DNA from 3 places in the Zhongshania aliphaticivorans genome. Region 2 is predicted to be linked to each of the others. Evidence: predicted binding sites of a transcription regulator. Region 2 holds the regulator's gene; each other region holds the start of a gene.
What was found. Region 2 encodes PhoB, which activates phosphate uptake and scavenging genes when phosphate is short. Its sites were predicted from a motif close to TGTCATAAANNTGTAACA; they were not measured.
Positions count from the first base shown of each region.

Region 1: the regulator PhoB is predicted to act here: its motif matches at 1,129-1,146, upstream of AZF00_RS05485 (UDP-2,3-diacylglucosamine diphosphatase).
Region 3: the regulator PhoB is predicted to act here: its motif matches at 1,154-1,171, upstream of AZF00_RS03045 (porin).

Region 1 is NZ_CP014544.1:1,259,454-1,261,627, forward strand. It holds gene AZF00_RS05475 (sensor histidine kinase) at 1-679, shown strand, start outside; gene AZF00_RS05480 (response regulator) at 666-1,085, shown strand; gene AZF00_RS05485 (UDP-2,3-diacylglucosamine diphosphatase) at 1,215-2,033, shown strand; gene olsF (bifunctional ornithine lipid synthase OlsF) at 2,050-2,174, shown strand, end outside.
Region 2 is NZ_CP014544.1:2,235,926-2,238,099, reverse strand. It holds gene purU (formyltetrahydrofolate deformylase) at 1-573, shown strand, start outside; gene phoB (phosphate regulon transcriptional regulator PhoB) at 659-1,366, shown strand; gene phoR (phosphate regulon sensor histidine kinase PhoR) at 1,376-2,174, shown strand, end outside.
Region 3 is NZ_CP014544.1:698,882-701,055, reverse strand. It holds gene AZF00_RS03045 (porin) at 1-1,023, opposite strand, end outside; gene AZF00_RS03040 (hypothetical protein) at 2,034-2,174, shown strand, end outside.

The DNA of each region.
Region 1 (2,174 bases), 980 kb from region 2:
AGAATTGGAGCAATTTACTTATATTGCGTCACATGATTTGCAGGAACCACTGCGCACAGTACAAAGCTTAGTAGAAATGTTTGAAGAGAACTACGGTTCTGAGATGGATGAACAAGCTAAAACCTTTTTGGGTTTTATTAAAGAATCGACTATGCGGATGACGGCCTTGATCCGTGGGCTACTGGATTACGGCCGCTTAGGGAGCGAGTCAGATCTCACTGAGGTGAATTGTCAAGAATTGGTGGACGCGGTATGTGTGGATCTTAGCTTACGGCTAGATGAAGTGGGCGGCAGTGTTGAATATAAGGACCTGCCAGTTATTACCGGGAAGATAACGGAGTTGCGCTTATTATTTCAAAATTTAATTAGCAACGGGCTTAAGTTTCGACGTCCCGATGTGTCCCCGAAAATCGTTATTGCGGCGGAGCGAGGCTTAGACTGCTGGCAGTTTAGCGTCAGTGATAACGGTATTGGTATTGCCCCTGAACATTTCCAACACATTTTTATGATTTTTCAGCGCTTACATGGGCGCGATGAATTTGAGGGAAGTGGCATCGGTTTGGCCCACTGTAAAAAAGTGGTAGAGTTACACGGTGGTGAAATTTGGGTAGAATCTCAGCTGAATGTGGGCACGGTGTTTTATTTTTCGCTCAGGGATAATCGTGATGAACAAGCTTAAACGGGTCTTGCTTATAGACGACTGCAAGGCCACAAATTACATTCATCGTCTGGTGATAGAGAAATACGGCTGCGCTGAGGCGGTCGTAGAAGTGAATAATGGCCGCGAAGCACTGGAATATTTAACCACCGAAGTAGATGGTAGCTACCCCAAGCCAGAGTTGGTTTTTTTGGATATTAATATGCCAGTGATGAACGGTTGGCAGTTTTTGGAAAAATACGCCGATGTACCCGAGGCGCAGCAGGCTGGTGTGGTTGTAGTAATGCTCACTACGTCACTTAACCCTGATGATGCATCCTTGGCTCAAAGCAAGGCGGCGGTTAAATCTTTTTCTAGTAAGCCGCTTACTGAGAGTCGCTTAGACGATGTACTCGCCGAGTATTACCCTGAGGCGTTGCGGCGCTAAGCTGCCTGTAGCCCCTCGTTCGCTCTTCGTTAAATCCCGTCTTTGTCATAAAACTGTCCTCGTTTAGTCCTGCTATTGTCATACTAAAACCCTAATCTTGGCCCAAATGGGCAAAGAGGATACACACGGGTGGAGCTAGGACAGCGTTATAAAACCGTTTGGTTATCTGACATCCACCTCGGCTTTAAAGATTGCCGAGCTGATTATCTTCTCGATTTTTTGGCGAAAACAGAGTGTGAAACGCTGTACTTGGTTGGCGATGTTGTCGACCTTTGGGCGCTAAAGCGCAGTCTGTATTGGCCCTCAAGTCACTACGAAGTGGTACGCAGCTTATTTAAAAAGGCTAGCACTGGCACGCGCGTGGTGTACATTCCGGGTAATCACGACGAGCCTCTGCGCGATTATGTCGGCCACATTCTTGGCCCCATTGAAATAAAACGTGAAGCCATACACACCACCGTAAACGGCAAACGATTGCTGATGTTTCACGGTGATTGCTTGGACGAGCATATGCGTTTGAGTAAGTGGGAGGGCCTGGTTGGCGACGCAGCCTACGATCTTTTGTTATTTCTTAATCGCTGGGCCAATTTTATTCGTCGGCGCTTCGGCCGCAATTATTGGTCCCTCGCTACCTATATAAAACAGCGTATTCCCAACGCTCGTCAGGTCATTAGTGTGTTTGAAGAGGCCGCTATCCGCGAGGCATCTCGGCGGGGGCTCGACGGCGTCGTGTGCGGTCATATTCACCAGCCAGCGCTTAAGAAAGTAAAGGGTTTGCTGTACTGCAACGACGGCGATTGGATAGAGAACTGCACCCTGCTAGGGGAGACCTTTGAGGGCAATTTAGAACTGCTGCAGTGGACAGAGCATCAAACGCTGCTGCAAAGCATGACCGGCAACGGCGGCCGGGTAAAAGCCGATGTTGTGCCTTTGCGTCGCGCCGGTTAACTAATAGGAGTTACATATGATATCGGTTGATTCAGTCATAGATGAGCAGTTTCCCCGGATATCTAAGGGCAGCCCGCGCATTAAGAAAACCTTGTCGGCGCTACTTAAATACCTATTTCACGAAGCGGAGTTCAAGCAGTT
Region 2 (2,174 bases):
AGTCACGCCTCCCACTGTCTGGCTGATATATTGCACCGTTGGCACAGTGGCGAATTAGACTGCGATATACCCTGTGTTATTTCTAACCACGAAAACCTGCGTAGCATGGTGGAGTGGCATGGTATTCCCTTTGAGTTTGTCGCCATTGACCCAAACAACAAAGCACCCGCACACGCCAAGATTATGGCGCTGGCCCAGAGCTATGAGGCAGATTGCGTGGTGTTAGCGCGCTATATGCAAATTATTCAGCCCGAGTTTTGCCAAGCTTATGCAGGGCGAATGATTAACATACACCATAGCTTCCTGCCCTCATTTATCGGCGCAAACCCCTATCAGAAAGCTTTTGATAGGGGGGTTAAGTTAATCGGTGCCACTTGCCACTACGTTACTGAGCGGCTGGATGAAGGTCCGATTATTGAACAAGACGTAATTCGGGTGTCCCATCGGCATAGCAAAGATGACCTTGTTAGACTCGGCAAGGACGTCGAAAAATCGGTGTTGGCGAGAGCGCTGCGCAACCACTTGGAAGATCGCGTTTTGGTGCATGGGAACAAGACCGTAGTGTTTGATTAATCAAGTGAAATTTAAACTGTCATAAAATTGTCACTTAAAATGGTTTTAATGCAGCCTACGAATTTTACAAAAAAAGGTTAATGGAATGACGTCAGCCACCATATTGATTGTCGACGATGAAACCGCAATCCGTGAAATGATACGGGTGGGTCTTGAATTGGCGGGTTATGAATGTCTGGAGGCAAGCAATGCCCAGGATGCCCACGGTATAATTGTTGATCAGCGCCCTGATCTTGTGCTGCTGGACTGGATGATGCCGGTCACTAGTGGTTTGGAATTGTTGCGGCGCCTACGCCGGGATGAACTGACCAGGGATTTGCTGGTGATTATGTTGACCGCCAAAGATGATGAAGACAATCGGGTGCAAGGTCTTGATGTCGGTGCCGATGACTATATCACCAAGCCTTTTTCGTCTCGTGAGCTGATGGCGCGCATTAAAGCCATTATGCGTCGATCGACAAATCGTGACGAGGAAGAAAGTATCGAAGTCGCGGGGCTGAAATTAGACCCCAGTAGCCACCGAGTATTTGTTGATGCAACTCCATTAGATATGGGGCCCACCGAATTTAAATTATTAAAATTCTTTATGACTCATCAGGAGCGAGCGTATAGTCGCGGCCAGCTTCTTGATCAGGTATGGGGCACCAATGTTTACGTTGAAGAGCGTACGGTCGATGTCCATATTCGTCGCCTTCGCAAAGCATTGCAAACTGAGCTAAGAGACTGCGGCCTTTTAATTCAAACAGTTCGTGGAACCGGTTACCGGTTTTCGACAACAGGTGTCTGCGCATAGCGCAAAATAATGCGGTATTACAGTTGGAAGGCAGAATTATTGCGGGTCGGCATACCACTCCTAGTGGTTGCGGCAGGCTGCGCGTTATTCGATCTTGGGCTATTGCCGCTATTGGCGGCGGCGTTGTTGGCATGCGCGTGGCTGTTGCGGCATTTACAGCGGTTGTCTGACTGGCTGTATAGCGGCGCGAAGTCAGATCCACCAGAGGCTGCAGGGATGTGGGGTCAAGTTTTTGATGTAATCTACGATATGCAGCGGGAATCGTCGCAGGACAGTGACCGCTTGCAGGCAATGATTGATTATTTGCACGCTTCGTTTGCCTCGATGTCGGACGCGGTAGTCATGCTTGATCCCTACGGCAATATCGAGTGGTGTAATGCCTCTGCCCACGATTTATTGGGTTTAAGAGAAGAGGGTGATAAAGGCCGTCAGCTGGTTAATTTGCTGCGCAGTCCGGCGTTTCTCCGCTATTTCGAGGCTGAGCGCTATCAAGCCCCGCTGGAAATGGTGTCGCCAGTCAATGGCCTCATTAATTTGAGTATTAGCGTCAGCTTCTTTGGTAAGCGCAATCGTCTTTTGTTTGCCCGCGATGTCACCCGAACCCACCGCTTAGAACAAATGCGCAAGGATTTCGTTGCTAATGTCTCCCATGAGTTGCGCACGCCACTCACGGTTATTAACGGGTACCTAGAGACGTTTTCTGAGCATGGCGGTGCAAATCCCCGCTGGGACAGAGCTGTGGATCAAATGCTGCAGCAATCTCGGCGCATGAATCTATTGATTCATGACCTGATGATGCTGTCGCGTT
Region 3 (2,174 bases), 1.5 Mb from region 2:
ACCTGTCAGACGGTTGGTCTCCACTGGAGTAGCCGCATCTACGTTGCTGTCGTTGTTCAACCAAGATGCACCGAGTTTGTAAGGGCCAGTCGTATAGTCAGCACCGACAACCCATGTTTCGTTTTCATCTTGTGTTCCGCTTTGACCATTGTTGTTTTCTGTGTAAACAACACCAAGACCGAAAGCTGACCAGTCAAGATCAACGCCTGCGTTCCACTCTTTGTAGTCATCAAAACCAGCTGCGGAATTTTCCAAGTCTACATTCGCGTAACCGGCACCAACTGTGTAACCGATTTCATCCATCTGGCCTTCGTAACGTACAGCACCTTCCCAAGCAGAACCGTAACCACCATCGTCATCTTGGTTAACACCACCGATAGTGTTTGTGTTTGACGCGAACTGTGCATCAATAGCGGCATTTGTGTCTGCAACATCAGGCGTGTAAGAAAGACCTAACTGAAAGCCATTCATGACAGGTGACAAGTAAGTTAGTTTTTCTGCATTTCTTGTAAGGTCGTTGTCATAGTCAAAACCTTCTCCGCCGCTGTGTACAGTGATGAAGTTTGCATTGTTACCGTCATTCAAGTTGGAAAGAGTAACATTAATTGGGGTGACAAATTGGCGAATGCCGTCGTAGTTGCTGTCAGCAGAAGGCGCAGCAACTTGGAGAAGGTAAGCTGCACCGTCTTCTTCACCAAAATTTATACGGCCCCATGATCCTGACAAATAAGCGTATGACTCGTCAAGTTCAAAGCTGTCAGCGCCATCAGCGTCAGCTTCGAAATTAACACCGACAGTTAAACCGTTGTCGAGTGTTGTTTCACCATTCAAGTGGATTTCTGTTTCGCGCAAAATATCAAAGCTGCGCTCTTCGTTGTTTAAACGAGAATCTTGATCGATGTAAGTGACGTAACCTTTAAGGTGGCCACCTATGTCAAGGCTAATACCATCGCCAGCAAGAGCAGGTGATGTGATTGCTGTCATACCAACGATGGCAGCAGAAGCTAGAAGTAGTTTTTTCATTTTCATCTCCATATGAAATATTTTTTGTTAAAAATCAGCAAACGATTCGCATACTGACCTTCTTGTTCTATATCGGAGATGACGTTGTTTCTATTAAATAATGAACCGTCGAGGTATTTTTATTAAGTCGTGTTGTATTTATGTCACAGCGTTGTGACTTTCATACAGCAACATTATTTCTTGCCTGATGGCGTAGATACTTATATATCTGAAAAAGTAAGTTTGTTGTAGTAGGCGAGCTTACTCTTCATCCGGAGATCAGTTCGTTTTAGTTGGCGGGCTGATCTCCTTTCTTTCTTCATTGATAATTTTCCCTGTTGAATGACTGTGATATTTGTCGGATTGGCGGCCTGTTTTGTAAGATCAAATTCTTACCCACAATTAAAGCGGGACGCGAGAGCGTTCCCGCTTCTCGTTTTTTCACATCCTGATAGAGTCAGAACCAGCCCGTTCTGGCCTGCCGGTTCCCCAAAGGAAGCGGCGACCTGAAACGATCCGTATCGACCCGGATAAACCCGAAAACCATAGAAAAACTGCGGCTTTTGGTGTTTTGTTAAGGTTATGGTAACGACCTCTTCCGTAGACTTGAAGGAGAGCAGGAGGAAGGCGTTAAGATGGAACACAAGGTGTGCGTGGTAATACCACGCCCACCTTGGAGGGGGACTTCCCATCCCCCGTTGACACCCCCTCGGAATCCCTAAGCTTGTCGATCCTTTTGGAATCGACGCACCAAGGGATTGTGTCAGCCAGACCGGTATCGAACCTCTCCGGCTGAGGTAAACGTTTCGCCGTTTCATCACGAGCAGGGGAGACTTCGCTCTCCCCTACAGCCCCATCGACCAAAGGGCAGTGTGCGCCCCTTGGAACCCTCCACAAGGCGTGTGCCGCCTTGACCTGCATTCAGGGGAATTCGCCTCCCCTGAAAACCCTGGACCAACCCTTGCGCAGGATTGGATGCCGCGAGGACGCCGCGAGGCTCGGCTTATGAAAGCCTCAGTAAGCTGGGAGGCATGGAAAAGCAAAATGACCAAAAGCGCAAAGGACCGATATCCTACCGCCCGCCTGTAGAGCTGGAAGCCGAATTTTGGTTGCGGGTCGAGCGGTCAGGGCTCTCGAAAAATGCCTTTATCACACAGGCAATTTTCGGTAAG